4 regions of the Kitasatospora sp. NPDC004614 genome follow, and region 2 is predicted to be linked to each of the others. Evidence: riboswitches for the same ligand, from Rfam matches in the RefSeq annotation. Region 2 holds a riboswitch; each other region holds the start of a gene.
What was found. Region 2 has a riboswitch for cyclic di-AMP ahead of ACFYST_RS11910 (peptidoglycan DD-metalloendopeptidase family protein). Riboswitches for the same ligand answer to the same signal wherever they lie in the genome.
Positions count from the first base shown of each region.

Region 1: another riboswitch for cyclic di-AMP. It lies ahead of ACFYST_RS14085 (transglycosylase family protein); the one in region 2 lies ahead of ACFYST_RS11910 (peptidoglycan DD-metalloendopeptidase family protein).
Region 3: another riboswitch for cyclic di-AMP. It lies ahead of ACFYST_RS09820 (NlpC/P60 family protein); the one in region 2 lies ahead of ACFYST_RS11910 (peptidoglycan DD-metalloendopeptidase family protein).
Region 4: another riboswitch for cyclic di-AMP. It lies ahead of ACFYST_RS30185 (M23 family metallopeptidase); the one in region 2 lies ahead of ACFYST_RS11910 (peptidoglycan DD-metalloendopeptidase family protein).

Region 1 is NZ_JBIALR010000005.1:52,698-56,251, forward strand. Features, by position in the region: gene ACFYST_RS14080 (CapA family protein) at 1-854, shown strand, start outside; gene ACFYST_RS14085 (transglycosylase family protein) at 877-2,028, opposite strand; cyclic di-AMP (ydaO/yuaA leader) riboswitch at 2,032-2,198, opposite strand; gene ACFYST_RS14090 (MFS transporter) at 2,597-3,554, shown strand, end outside.
Region 2 is NZ_JBIALR010000003.1:542,401-545,954, forward strand. Features, by position in the region: tRNA gene ACFYST_RS11900 (tRNA-Pro) at 91-164, opposite strand; tRNA gene ACFYST_RS11905 (tRNA-Gly) at 314-387, shown strand; gene ACFYST_RS11910 (peptidoglycan DD-metalloendopeptidase family protein) at 545-1,525, opposite strand; cyclic di-AMP (ydaO/yuaA leader) riboswitch at 1,531-1,685, opposite strand; gene ACFYST_RS11915 (hypothetical protein) at 2,056-2,250, opposite strand; gene ACFYST_RS11920 (PP2C family protein-serine/threonine phosphatase) at 2,638-3,554, opposite strand, start outside.
Region 3 is NZ_JBIALR010000003.1:81,387-84,940, reverse strand. Features, by position in the region: gene ACFYST_RS09830 (NYN domain-containing protein) at 1-13, shown strand, start outside; gene ACFYST_RS09825 (NlpC/P60 family protein) at 197-1,231, shown strand; cyclic di-AMP (ydaO/yuaA leader) riboswitch at 1,568-1,750, shown strand; gene ACFYST_RS09820 (NlpC/P60 family protein) at 1,761-2,831, shown strand; gene ACFYST_RS09815 (NlpC/P60 family protein) at 3,044-3,554, shown strand, end outside.
Region 4 is NZ_JBIALR010000020.1:22,273-25,826, forward strand. Features, by position in the region: gene ACFYST_RS30175 (hypothetical protein) at 1-347, shown strand, start outside; gene ACFYST_RS30180 (DUF3995 domain-containing protein) at 464-970, shown strand; gene ACFYST_RS30185 (M23 family metallopeptidase) at 980-1,747, opposite strand; cyclic di-AMP (ydaO/yuaA leader) riboswitch at 1,758-1,922, opposite strand; gene ACFYST_RS30190 (YiaA/YiaB family inner membrane protein) at 2,139-2,429, shown strand; gene ACFYST_RS30195 (alpha/beta fold hydrolase) at 2,550-3,380, shown strand; gene ACFYST_RS30200 (TetR-like C-terminal domain-containing protein) at 3,380-3,554, shown strand, end outside.

The DNA.
Region 1 (3,554 bases), on a different contig from region 2:
TCGGGCCGATCGCCAAGACCCTGTCCGCCGCCGACCTGGCGGTGCTCAACCTGGAGACCGCGATCACCGGCCGCGGCAAGCCCGAGCCCAAGACCTACACGTTCCGCACCAGCCCCAAGGCGCTCACCGCGCTCAAGGACGCCGGGATAGACGTGCTCTCCCAGGCCAACAACCACGCCGTCGACTTCGGTGCCGACGGCCTCGCCGACACCCTCGCCGCCAAGGCCAACTCCCCGATTCCGCTGATCGGCATCGGCAAGGACACGGCCGAAGCCTTCGCGCCCCACATCGCCGACGTGCGCGGAACAAAGGTCGCCGTCCTGGCGGCGAGCCAGGTCGACGAAATCACCAACCAGAAGTGGCGGGCCGGCGAGCACAAGGCCGGCATCGCCTCCGCGTTCGACGAGAAGGCCCTGCTGCGCGCCGTCACCGAGGCCAAGGCGCAGGCGCCCGTGGTACTGGTCTACCTGCACTGGGGCGAGGAAGGCGTGGCCTGCCCGACCGCCGCGCAGACCGCACTCGCCAAGAAGCTCGCCACGGCCGGCGCCACCGCCGTGGTCGGCACCCACGCCCACACCATGCTCGGCGCGGGCATGCTCGGGAACACCTACGTGGCGTACGGCTTCGGCAACTTCCTCTGGTACGGCACCTCGAACTACACCGCCTCCGACGAAACCGGCGTCACCACACTCACCATCAGCACCGACGGACGCGTCACCGGAGAAATGTTCACCCCCGCCCACATCGACGGCCGGGGCGTGCCCGTCCCGCAGACCGGCAGCGCGGCGAAGGCCGCCCAGCAGCGCCGCGACGGCCTGCGCGGCTGCACCGGACTGGCCGCCGTCCCGAAGTGACGGCGGCTCGACCGGGCGGCCGTCAGCCCAGGTTCAGCACCTGGCCCGGGTGGATCAGGTCCGGGTTCTCGCCCACCACCTGCTGGTTGCTCTGGTAGAGACCGCTCCAGCCGCCGTTCAGCTCGTGGCTGCGGGCGATCTTCGCCAGCGTGTCGCCCGGGCCGACGGTGTACGGCTGCGGGGACGGGGTCGCGGCGGACGGGGATTCGGCGGGCGCGGGTGCGCTGCCGGGCGTGGAGGCGCTCGGGGGCGGCGTGGTGGTGGCCGGGTCGGGGGTGGTGGGCTGCTGGGTGCCGCCGTGGCCGTCCTGACCCTGACCCTGGCCCTGGTCGTTGCCGTGGCCTGTGCCGTTGCCGTTCTCGGCGCCGTTCCCGTTGCCGTTGCCGTTGCCGTTCTGGTTGTCGGACGGTGTGGTCGGATTCGGGCTCGGGTTGGTGCTCGGGTCGGTCGACGGCGCAGTCGGCGTAGTCGGAGTGGTCGGGGTGGCCGGGCTTTCCGGGGTGGGGGCCGGGGACGGCGTGGCCGCAGGCGGCTGGGGGTGCGTCAGCTGTATGTAGCGCTCGTACAGGCTCTGGTGGCTGGTCCAGAACCAACCGCCGTTCTTCTCGTACCAGTACACGTGGTACACCGGGTCGTAGCCGGGCAGGCCGGAGAACACCGGAGTGGCGTTCTGCGGGGCGACGGTGCCGTCCGAGGCGGTGTTGACGGCCGCGATGCCGCGGGCGCCGCGCAGCGCACCCGATTCGTCCGCCGAGTCGTTGTTGTCCACCACGCCGGGGGCGCTGACCGTGCGCAGGCCCGCCGTGTCGGCGCAGGACACCCACGGCTGCGGGCCTTCGGTGGCCAGGATCCGTTCGGCGACCGCGATCTGCTGGCTGCGGGTGGCTCCGCTGGGCAGCTCGGCGTACCGGGTACCGCCGTAGTCGATCCAGCGCTGGGCGGTGATCTGGAGGCCGCCGTACAGGCCGTTGCCCGAGTCGGAACTCCAGTTGCCGCCGCTCTCGCAGTCGGCGACCCGGTCCCAGACCGTGCTGGGGGCGGCCTGCGCACCCGTCACAGCGAGCAGCGGCAGGGCGAGGCCGACGCCGGCGACGCCGGCTGCGGCGATCGCCCGCTCGGCGGCTTTCTCCGCCTGGCTCTGCCGACGGTGGCGCCCGGAACCCGTGAAGAGCATGCCAGATCCTCTCCGCACGCCTGCGAGGTGAGCTGTCGGGTTCGGACCGGAGGGAGGCCCGGCCGCCGTGTGCCGGCGGGAGCCGGTGCGGCGGCTTCACCCCTAGCCGTGGGGGCGGCGACGTACCTGGTTCCCCCGTCCCTGTCCAAGGGTTGTGGTGGTCGACCCGGCAACGCGGCGGACAGGGTTCGGCGTTGCCGCGTGCGGGGCCCGGCGGTGCGGGCCGGACCGAGCCTAATCACTCGAACGGAGCAATCACAAGCTCATCGCGGCTGTATTACGGCCGAGTTGCGCCGCCCGGGCGGTCGGGCGGTCGGGTGATCCGGCGGTCCGATGGTCGGGTGCGAAAGTCTGGCCGATCGGTGGGATTGGGGGAGCGGGGGGAGGGAAGGCGGACGGTCCCGCTTAAGCGCTTGGAAGCTGGGTGGTCATCAAATGCCGTGACATTAAAGCGAGTTGAGCGAGATCTGGGCATTGCAGGCGTTGCGGATAAATCGCGCGACAGCTGCTTCGGGAGCTTCCTACCATCGCGGTGATCGCTGTTCCCCGACCCGCTGTGGAGGTGCCCGTGGCTGTGCTGATTCCCGAAGTGCTCCGGGTGGAGCGCCAGTTCGCCCGTCTGTTCGTCGGCCAGTCGCTGTCCGTCCTGGGCGACAGGGTGTCGTTCGTCGCGCTGCCGTTCGCCGTGCTGTCGATCGGCGGGTCGGCCGCCGATGTCGGCCTGGTGGCTTCGGCGGGCCTGCTGCCGACGCTGGTGTTCATGCTGATCGGCGGCGTGTGGGCGGACCGGATGCCAAGACAGCGGATCATGCTGGCCTCCGATCTGGTGCGGTGCGTGGTCCAGGCGGCCGTCGCGGTGTTGCTGCTCACCGGGACGGCCCGGGTCGGGGTGCTGGCACTGCTGATGGTGGTGTTCGGGGTGGCGGACGCTTTCTTCCTGCCCGCCTCCACCGGGCTGATCCCGCTGCTGGTGTCCGGTGAACGGCTGAGCGAGGCCAATGCCTTGCGCGGGCTCGTCCACTCGGTGGGGTTGGTGATCGGCCCGGTGCTGGCTGGCGCGCTGGTCGCCCTTGCCGGGCCCGGCGGTGCCCTGATGGTGGATGCCGCGAGCTTCGCGGCCAGCGCCGCCGTGCTGGCGAGACTCGGTGCGGTGGGCGGGCGGGCCAGTGCGGAGCAGGCCGAGCGACTCGGGTTCCTGGCCGAACTCCGGGTCGGCTGGCGGCAGGTGCGAGAACGGGCCTGGGTGTGGTCGGGCATGCTCGCGATCGCGGTGTACCACGTGGTGGTGCTGCCCTCGGTGTTCGTGCTCGGCCCGGTCCTGGCGGATCGCGAGTGGGGCGGGGCCGGCGCCTGGGCCGTGGTGGTCACCGCCTTCGGCCTCGGCTCGATCGTTGGCGACGTCTGCGCCTACCGCCTGAAACCGGCCCGGCCGATGGCGGTGGCGGCCGTCGGGATGGCGATTGCCTCCTGCCAGGCACTGATCATCGGATCCGGCGCTCCGGTCGCGGTGATCGCCCTGCTGGAGG
Region 2 (3,554 bases):
GGCACCGGGTGCACGGCGGAGCGGGGCCGGGGCGGCCGCGCCCCACAACGACAACAGGGCCCCGCCCACGGACGAGACCCTGCCGCACGGTCGGGGTGACCGGATTCGAACCGACGGCCTTCCGCTCCCAAAGCGGACGCGCTACCAACCTGCGCCACACCCCGTGGTGCCGAGCAGAAGAGTACACGTCGGGCCGCCTCCGACCGGGGCGATATTCGCGAGCCGACAGCGCGGAAGGAGTGTGCAATCCACCGGCTCGACCAGGTACCCTGATCCAGTCCTCGCCACCGCGACGCGGTGCGGGTACGCCTTTGCGGGTGTAGCTCAATGGTAGAGCCCCAGTCTTCCAAACTGGTCACGCGAGTTCGATTCTCGTCACCCGCTCCACAAGGCCAACGGCCCCGACTGCCAACGCAGTCGGGGCCGTTGCCGTTGGTCGGCCCGCGCCGCATGGCCGGGGGGCGTTCGCCCGCGCAAGGGCGCCGGAAAGCCCGAAGGCCCCGCGCAGCGGACTGCGCGGGGCCTTCGGGGGGTGAGGCGTGGATCAGACGTTGACGCCGTGGGCCGCCAGGTAGGCGACGGGGTCGATGTCGGAGCCGTAGTCCGGGGTGGTGCGGATCTCGAAGTGCAGGTGCGGGCCGGTCACGTTGCCGGTGGCGCCGGAGAGACCGATCTGCTGACCCGCCGTCACGGACTGGCCGGCCGAGACGGAGATCGAGGAGAGGTGGGCGTACTGGGCGTACTTGCCGTCGGCCAGCTTGATGACGACCTGGTTGCCGTAGGCACCGCCGTTGCCGGCGGAGACCACGGTGCCGTTGGCGATGGCCTTGAGGCTGGTGCCGGTGGCGACCGGGAAGTCGATGCCGGTGTGGTAGCCGGAGGACCAGTTGGAGCCGGCGACCTTGTAACCGGTGGTGACCTTGCCCGGCGCCGGGGCGACGTAGGTGGAGCTGTTGCTCGCGGCGGCCGGAACGGCGGCCGGGGAAGCGGTGGTGGCCGTGGTGGCGACCGGGGGCGCCGCCTGCGGGGCCGGGGCCACGGGCTGGGCCTTGACGGTGCCGGTGGTGGCCGGCTTCGCGGTGTCGGCCTTCTTGACGGCGACCTTCGGCGCGGTGGCGGTGTCCGTGGAGGTGGACTTGGCGGCCGGGGCCTGCGCGGGGGCGGCGGCCTGGCCGTTGATGGCCAGCTTCTGGCCCGGGAAGATCAGGTCGGGGTTGCCACCGACCACGGAGCGGTTGTCCTGGTACAGCTTCTGCCAGCCACCGTCGACGTGCTGCGCGGCGGCGATCTTGGACAGGGTGTCGCCGGAGGCGACCCGGTAGCTGTGCGGGGCGGCGGCCTGGTCGGCGACGGGGGTGGCGTCCACCGAGACCGTGGACGGGTGGCTGCCGGCCTGCTCGGTGGCGGTGTGCGCGGAGGCGGCGGTGACCGGGAGGCCGATCGCGGCGCCGGCCACACCGGTGGCGATGGCGATCCGGGCGATGGTGGCCAGGCTCGGCTTGCGGTGCTTGCCCTGAGCGGACATGAAGGCGTTCCTCTCCGACGCCTGCGAGGTGAGCTGTCGGGTTCGGGCGAGAGTTGCCCGGCCGCAGGGACTGCGGCTTCACCCCAAGCCGTTCCCGGTGGTTTCCGGGCCCGGCGACTTACCTGTGGTTCCCCCGCTCCTGCCGTGGCGTGGTATCTGGTCGGCACCGGACGACGGCAGGACTAGGCGTTCCGTCCGGTGGCCCGCCCGGTCACTGGCCGGGCTGCGGAGGAAGCAAATCCCACGGCCCGTGAGGCTGGCAAACGCCGATCGGCCCCGCTCCCTGGGTCGGGAAGGGGCTGACGATCCACCAGGTCACGCTGTGCCGACACCCTGCTGCGGTGCGCGTACGCGATCATGACAGTGCGCGTACGAACCCCGCACGGTGGGCGACTTCGGCCACCGTGCGCGTTCGGGCGCGGACCTGGCGTGACGTCGCGGGTGAGCCTGGTCACCGTGGGCAGGCCGAATGGACGGCGCGGGGGTGTCTCCCGCCCGTCGTGGCGTGCCGCCGGGGAGCCGACAGGCCGTCAGCCCGCGATCGACGCGATGGCCTTGGAGACCGAGGTGAGGAACTGCTGGATCGGGCCGGCCATGGTCGACTGGCTCAGCATGAAGCCGAACAGGGCGGCGACGATGGCGTGCCCGGTCTTCAGCTGCTTGTTGCGAATGAAGATCGCGACGATGATGCCGAACAGGACAAGCGCGGAGACGGAGAAGGCCACCGGGACTCACTTCCTCGATTCATGGCGGGGGTTCGGTGGAAGCCGGCGTTGGCTCCCAGGCGGAAACCGGCCCCTGCCCCCCGTGTCCCCACCACTCCATCCGGACTCAGTGTGGTCGCTCGTGCTGAGTGCGTAAAGGACTTGCCCGGTCGCTCGGTGCCCGAACCCGCCTGGCAGGACTGATTTTCGCCGACCGCGACGATAGCGGACGGGTTCTGACACCCCGTCGGCGGGCGGTGGTCCGTGCTGGCCTGCGCGGCAAACCGGCAGGCAGATCCAACATCGCCGCCCGGCTCGGGCCGCGTACCGGAATTGGCCGAAGATCAACGTCCGGGTTTGACACTCCGTGGACAGTCCGCGCTCACCGCGTCTGCACCGGACGGAAGTTCAGCGGCGCCAGACCAGCAGCACCGCGCGGTCGTCGTTGACGTGCTTGGCGACGGTGTCGATCAGCCGGACCGCGGAGCCGGGCCGGATCGACCCCGGGGCGGTGGCGACCAGCCGGTCGGCCTCGCCCATCAGCCGGTCCATGCCCTCGGCGAGGTCGCGGCCGGGGATCTCCACCATGCCGTCGGTGCACAGCATCAGGACGTCGCCGGGGCCGAGGGTGCCGCGCACCCCCTCGAACTTGGCCTCGTCGTAGACGCCGAGCAGCGGGCCCTCGGCCTCCTTGACCTCCCAGTACCCGGCGCCCGCGAGACGGTGCATGCCGGGCAGGTGCCCCGCGGAGAGCAGTTCGTACTCGCCGGTGTCCAGGTCGACCACCAGATGGACGGCGGTGGCGAAGCCCTCCGCCCAGTCCTGCCGCAGGAGGTAGCCGTTGGCGGCGGGCAGGAAGTCGTGGGCGGGCAGCGAGCCGAGCAGGCCGCCGAAGGCGCCGGAGAGCAGCAGGGCGCGGCTACCGGCGTCCATGCCCTTGCCGGAGACGTCGGCGAGGACGGCTTCCAGCATCCGTCCGCCGGGGCCGGTGCGGGCGGCGACCATGAAGTCGCCGGAGAAGGACTGGCCGCCGGCCGGGCGCAGCGCGGTGTCGGTGTGCCAGCCGTCGGGCAGTTCCGGGACCCGGCCCTGGATCCGGATCCGCTCGCGCAGGTCGAACAGCATGGTGGAGCCGCCGCGCCAGGGCACGCCGATCCGGCGGCGGAACTGGGCGACCAGCAGTCCGGCGACGCCGACCGCGCCGACCACCAGTGCGGAGCCTGGGGTGACGCCGTGGGTGTAGGCCTCCGGCTGCGCGCTGGCGACGCGTTCGCCGGTGTGCACCAGGGATTCGGTGATCAGTCCGGCGGCGGCGACGGCGTACA
Region 3 (3,554 bases), 460 kb from region 2:
GTCGCGCAGTTGACGGGCACTCAGCGGTGTTGGGGCGTCCGGAGTGTGTCGGTGTGGTGAAGAGGGGCGGAGAAGTGAATCCGGGAGCCCCCCGGGAGTGGACGCGGAGGCAGGGACTTCACTAGGGTCTGGCGTCAAACCTATATTCCGGACTATCGCTCTAACGGGTGAGTCCAGAGGAAGAAGGAGCACCGCCTTGGCCTCCCACCGCCGTCCCAAGCAGCCGAGTCGCGCCCGGGTGACCGTGCTCACCGCTGCCGCCGCGACCGCGGTCGCCCTGTCGGCCCAGGTGAGTGCGCACGCCGCGCCGGCTCAGCCGAACAAGGACGAAGTCAAGGCGCAGGTCGACAAGCTCATGGAGGAGCAGGAGCAGGCGGCCGAGAAGTACAACGGCGCCAAGGAGCAGGCCGACCAGCTCCGCAAGCAGGCCGACCAGCTGCAGGACCAGCTGGCCCGCAGCCAGGACCAGCTGAACGAGCTGTCCTCCGGGCTCGCGGCGGTGGCCGGCGACCAGTACCGGCACGCGGGCGTCGACCCGTCGATGCAGCTGATGCTCTCCGCCGACCCGGACAAGTACCTGGACAAGGCGTCCTCCTTCGACCAGGCGGCCAGCACCCAGGCCGAGACCCTGAAGTCACTGCAGGACCAGCAGCGCCGGCTGAACCAGCAGAAGCAGGAAGCGGCGGACGTCCTGAAGGAGCTGGACAACTCCACCCAGGCGCTCAACGACGCCAAGAACGAGGTCAGGACCAAGCTGGAGCAGGCGCAGAACCTGCTCAACCAGCTCTCCGCCGCCGACCGTGCCTCGATCGTGCGCGGCGACGGCGCCGCCTCGCGCAGTGCCGACCGGGTCGACCCGGCCACCCTGCCGAAGGCCGCCGGCTACGCCGGGGTCGCGGTGCAGCGGGCGCTCGACAAGCGCGGTGCGCCGTACGTGTGGGGTGCGACCGGCCCGAGCACCTTCGACTGCTCCGGCCTGATGGTGTGGGCGTACGCGCAGGCCGGCGTCTCGCTGCCGCGCACCTCGCAGGCGCAGGGCAGCTACGGCGCCAGCGTCGGCACCGACTGGCACAACGCCCAGCCCGGTGACCTGGTGGTCTACTACGGCGACCGGCACCACGTCGGCATGTACATCGGCAACGGCATGGTGGTGCACGCGCCGCACACCGGTGACGTGGTGAAGACCATGAAGGTCGACGCGATGCCGATCTCGACCATCCGTCGGGTCTGACAGTCCGGCAAACCGGACATACGCCCGCCAGGGCGACAATTGACACGCCGTGACACGCCCGGGCGGGTCGAGATCCTGCTGTGATCTCGAACACGTCCGGGCGTCGCGTTTCCCTGGCGAACGGCGGGAAATGCTACGCACTGCGCAACGGATCCCTTACGTTCGGTCAGTTTCGTAATCGAAATTGACTCAGATTCAGATTTTTTTCCGACAAGGATTTGAACGGATCACGGATCGGTTACTAGGGTCATAGTTCGACCACCGCAGAGTCGATCGCCCAAGGGGGGCGACGGCGGAGGTCGCCGCCGAGTCCGTGACACAGCGGGTGGATCGTCAGAACGAGATCCGCCGACGGGGATACCCCTGTGGGGGTTGCTGTCGAACGGAGCCGGGGAACCACGTTCCCCCGGGGTGAATCGGCGCCAGGTCGGCCGCGAGAGCGGCCGGTGAGGCGCTGTAGGGCGTCTCTTCCGGCCCGAACCCGTCAGCTCACCCGGTAGGCGGTGTGAGGAAGAAGGAGTCCGCCTTCGTGGCGTCCCATCGCCGTCCCAAGCCCGTCGGCCGTGCCCGGGTCTCGATTCTCACTGCCGCTGCCGCCACCGCCGTCGCGCTGTCCGCCCAGACCGGCGCGCACGCCGACCCGGCGCCCACCAAGGACCAGGTCAAGGCGCAGGTCGACCAGCTCAACGAGCAGGCCGAGGTGAAGACCGAGGCGCTCAACGCCTCCGTCGAGAAGCAGCAGAACCTGCAGAAGCAGGTCACCCAACTGCAGGACCAGCTGGCCCGCCAGCAGGAGCAGGTGACCACCGTTCAGGACAGCCTGGCGACGATCGCCGCCGAGCAGTACCGCAACGGCGGCATGCCGCAGACCATGCAGCTGATGCTCTCCAGCAACCCGGACAGCTTCCTCGGGCAGGCCGGAACGCTGAACACGGTCGGCGCCACCCAGGCCGACCTGCTCAAGAGCTTCAAGGCCGAGCAGGCCAAGCTCGACGGGCAGCGCGAGGAGGCCGCGCAGAAGCTCGCCGAACTGGACACCACCACGAAGGCCCTCAAGGCCGACAAGGAAGACGTCCAGTCCAAGCTGGCCAAGGCGCAGGAGCTGCTCAACACGCTCACCCAGAAGGAGCGCGACGATCTCGCGGCGGCCGAGGCCAAGGCCGCCAGCGACTCCCGCACCCAGGCCGAGCGCGCCTCCCGCGACAACACCCGCACCGACCTCGGCGCCCCGCCGGCGCAGGCACCGGCCGGCTACGCGGGTGCCGCGATGAACGCCGCGCTGTCCAAGCTGGGCAGCTGGTACTCCTACGGCGCGGCCGGCCCGAGCACCTTCGACTGCTCCGGTCTGATGCAGTGGGCGTACGCCCAGGCGGGTGTCTCCATCCCGCGCACCTCGCAGGCCCAGGCGGGCGCCGGCACCAGCATCGGCACCAACATCGCCAACGCCCGTCCGGGTGACCTGATCATCTACTACGGCGACCAGCACCACGTCGGCATGTACGTCGGAAACGGGCAGATCGTGCACGCCCCGCACACCGGCGCGCAGGTCCGCTACGAGTCGGCGACCGTCATGCCGATCACCAAGATCGTCCGGATCTGACGGCCGCGCGGAGCCTTCGGCTCGGCACCCCGCACAGGGGGTGCCGGGCCGCTCTCGTTCCGGTGTCCGATTCGCGGTCGAATATTCGAAGTTGTCAGGGTTTGGACTGGATCCGTCCGACTCGCTAACCTCTGCCCCGGCCCCCCGTGCGGACGGCCGTCCGATCCGCGGGCGGCGGCGGAGGCCGGAGCGCAGGAACGGAGTCGTCGCACGTGCCAGTGCACCGTCGCCCCCCACTGCCCGGTGTCCAACGCCTCGCCCGAGCCCTGGCGCTCACCGCCGCCGCGACGGGCGTGATCCATCTCGGCGTCGCCCCGGCCGCCGCCACTCCGGCCGACCCGCCGGACCGCGCCGACGTCAAGGCGCAGGTCGACCAGCTGTACGACGAGGCCGAGCAGGCCTCCGAGAAGTACAACGCCGCCCAGGAACAGCAGAAACGGCTGCAGCGCGAGGCCGGCGTCCTGCTGACCCAGGTCGCCGCCGGGCAGGACGACCTCAACCGGCTGCGCGCCGACCTCGGGGCGGTGGTCGCCGCCCAGTACCGCGCCCAGGGCCTCGACCCCACGCTGCGGCTGATGCTCGACAACGACCCGGCGTCCTACCTGGCCGGCGCCCGCTCGCTCGGCCAGGCCACCGCCCGGCAGAACGAGACCCTGCGCGACCTGCGCGAACGACAACGCCGGCTGGACCAGCGCCGTCAGGAGACCGCGGCCAAACTCGACG
Region 4 (3,554 bases), on a different contig from region 2:
AGGACTTCCGGGCGCTGGACGTCGAGGAGCGCTTCGCCGCGTACGAGCGGGTGCCGGGGGTGGACCCGGACGGCGGCTGGGGTCCGGAGCGGGCGCTGCTGGTCGGGGTGTCCACGGACGGGGCGCGCCGGCTGCTGGAGCACGGCCTGATGCGGCGCAGCTACCGCAACCTGGCCGAGCTGAACGCCCGGGGCCTGCCGATGCCGGACGAGCTCTCCGGGGAGTTCGAGGACTTCGAGGAGGCGGTGGCGCAGGCCGCGATCGACCTGTGCGGCGAGTGGACGGTGCCCGGGCTGGCCCGGCTGCTGCTGGAGGAGTACCCGGAGCTGGCCCCCGAGGTGTACTGAGGGTTGTGGCTCGCCGGGGTCCACCGATCGGAGGACCCCGGAATCGTCCTGATGAGCCATCGGTCCTGGCCGTCCGGACGATCCGCGGGGCGGGGCCGCCGGGCCAGGGTGGAGCCATGGACATCGTGACTCCGGCCGGCGCCACCTCCGTCGGCCTGCGCCCGCCGTTCCGTCGGATCGCCGCGCAGGCCGCCGCGCTCTGGTCGGCCGTCTTCGCCCTGGTGCACCTGTACTGGCTGCTGGGCGGCCGGGCCGGTCTGCCGGGCGGGCTGTCGGTGCTGGACAACACGCCGCTGCTGGTGATCGACATCATCGCGGTACCGCTGTGCGCGGTGGCCGCGGCGCTGGCCCTGGCGCTGATACGGCCGTGGGGCGAGCGGCTGCCGGCCCGCGGGCTGCTGTGGGCGGCCCGGGGCACGGCGGTGCTGCTGATCGTGCACGCCGCGCCCTCCGTGCCGGAATGGCTGGCGCTGGCGGCGGGTCACCGCTCGGCGGCGGAGCTGGACGCGATGGCCCGCTTCGCGACCGTGCTGTACGAGCCGTTCTTCCTGGCCGGCGGGCTGCTGTTCGGCTGCGCGGTGTTCGGCCGTCGGCTCCTGCCCGAGCGCGGCGGCCGTCGATGAGCGGAAGAACTACGGCTGCAGGCCGCGCTGCTGGAGCCAGGGCAGCGGGTCGATCGGGGCTCCGCCGCCGGGGCGGACCTCCAGGTGCAGGTGCGGGCCGGTGACGTTGCCGGTGGCGCCGACCGCGCCGAGCACGGTGCCGGGGGCGACCTGGCCGGAGGCGGTGGCGATCCGGGAGAGGTGGCAGTACCAGAGTTCGGTGCCGTCGGGCAGGGTCTGGATGACCCGGTAGCCGTAGGGGCCGGACCAGCCCGCCGAGGTGACGGTGCCTCCGGCGACGGCGGCGACGGGAGTGCCGGTGCGGGCGGCGAAGTCCAGGCCGGTGTGCAGGTGCGCCCAGTGCGCGCCGGACTGGGCGAAGTGCGCGGTCAGCTGGTAGCCGGCCACCGGCAGGGTGTGCGCGGCCTGCTCGGCCTCGGCCTGCTGGGCGGCCCGCTTGGCCTCGGCCTCCTGCGCGGCGGCCAGCCGGGCGGATTCGTCGGCGGCGGTGCGCTGGCCGTCGGCCTGCTGCTGGATGCGGGCGGCGAGGGCGAGCCCGGGGTCGCCGGCGAGGAGGCCGTCGGAGGCTTCGTCCGCGGCGGTGACGGGCACCGGGGCGGCGGCCTGCGCGGGGGCGGCGCCGAGTGCGGTGGCGCCGAGCGCGGCGGTCATCGCGGTGACGCCCAGCAGGGGCGCGCCGGCGCGGGACTGACGGGGCAGCCGGTGCCGGGCGGCTTCCGGCTCGACCGGGTGGTCGAGCAACTGGGTGCCGGTGCTCTCAGTGTAGGTCGACGCCACGGGGGCGTGCTCCTTCCTTCCCTGCCGCCGACCGGGTTAGCTGACGGGTTCGGAGGTGGAAGGTCTCCTACGGTCGGGCCCAGGGCCGTCCCGATTCACCCCGGTGGAAACGTGGTTCCCCGGCTCCTGGGACGCCCCGAAGGGTGTGCCCAAGTGGATTAGGCGTGGCGCACGGTGCCGCATGGTTACGGCGTTGCCGACCGCGCTGCGTTATCAAACGTTAATCCTATGGACCCCATGATTCCAAGCCGCTACCACGAGACAGCGAAGATTTCCTGACGCCCTATGGGTGATTTGTGACGGTTCACCAGGGCCAACCTGACGGATTGTGACCGAGTGGTTGAGTATCCGTACTCACGCCACGCCTCCGGGCCGGCGCGACCCTGATGCCATGACCGCAACCGTGCCGCACCGGACCACCGCCGCCTACTTCGCCCAGGCCGCCGTCTCCTTCGGACTGGCCACCGCCGCGCTCTCGCTCGGGATCGCCTACCTGCCGGTGAGCGCCTGGATGCGCGCCTTCCTCGCCGTCGGGCTGCTGTACGAGATCACTTCCGCGTTCACGCTGGCCAAGGTGATCCGGGACCGCCAGGACGAGGGCGCGATCACCAGCCGGGTGGACCAGGCCCGGCTGGACAAGCTGCTCGCCGAGCACGACCCGTTCAAGGTGGAGGGGATCTGACGATCCGGCCGGCCACCACGACTTGACGGCTAAGGCTATTAGCCTTAGCTTTATGGCTATCGGCAGCCGGCCGGGCCTCCAGCGCCCGGCGCACCGCAACGCCCGCCCAGGAGGCCCGCCATGAACAGCACCCTCGGCACCACCCGGTACGTCGACGTCCCCGGCGGCCGGATCGCCTACGACGACACCCCCGGCACCGGCGTCCCGGTCGTCCTGCTGCCCGGCATGCTCGACAAGCGCGCCACCTACCGGCACCTCGCACCGCTGCTGACCGCCGCCGGGCACCGGGTGATCACCATGGACCTGCGCGGCCTCGGCGAGTCCTCCACCGGGTTCACCGACTACTCCCCCGCCGCGATCGCCGGCGACCTGGTCGCCCTGCTCGACCACCTCGACCTGCGCGGCGCCGTCCTGGCCGGCAACTCCTACACCGGCGCCACCGTGGTCCGCGCGGCCGAGCTCGCCCCCGGGCGGACCGCCGGGGTGGTGCTGATCGACGCCTTCATCGAGAACCTCCCGCTGAACGCCTTCCAGAAGGCCCTGTTCGGCCTGGCCGCCCCGCTGGTCACCGCGTTCCCCGGCCTGTGGAGCTCGATGCAGAAGTTCTACTACCCGACCGCGCGGCCCGCCGACTTCGACGCCTACCGGGCCGGCCTCGCCGAGATGCTGCGCGAGCCCGCCCGGAAGGCCGCGCTGCGCGGCTACCTCACGGGGGACTCCGCGCCGGTCGGCTGGTGCGAGGCCGTCGACGTGCCCGCGCTGGTGCTGATGGGCAGCAAGGACCCCGACTTCCCGAACCCCGAGCTGATCGCCGACCGGCAGGCCGCCGCGCTGCGCGGCCGTAAGGTGATGATCGAGAACGGCGGCCACTACCCGATGGCCGGCTACCCCCAGGCCGTCGCCGACGCCCTGCTCCCGTTCCTGAACGAGCTGAACGAGGTCGCCCGCTGATGGCCCGCGCCGGACTCTCCCCCACCGCGGTGGTGGACCACGCCCTCGGCCTGATCGACGCCCAGGGCGCCGAGACGCTCACCCTGGCCGCCGTCGCCGCCAAGGCGGGGGTCGCCACCCCGTCGCTGTACAAGCACGTCCCCGGGGGCCTTGCCGAGCTGCGCCGCCTGGTCG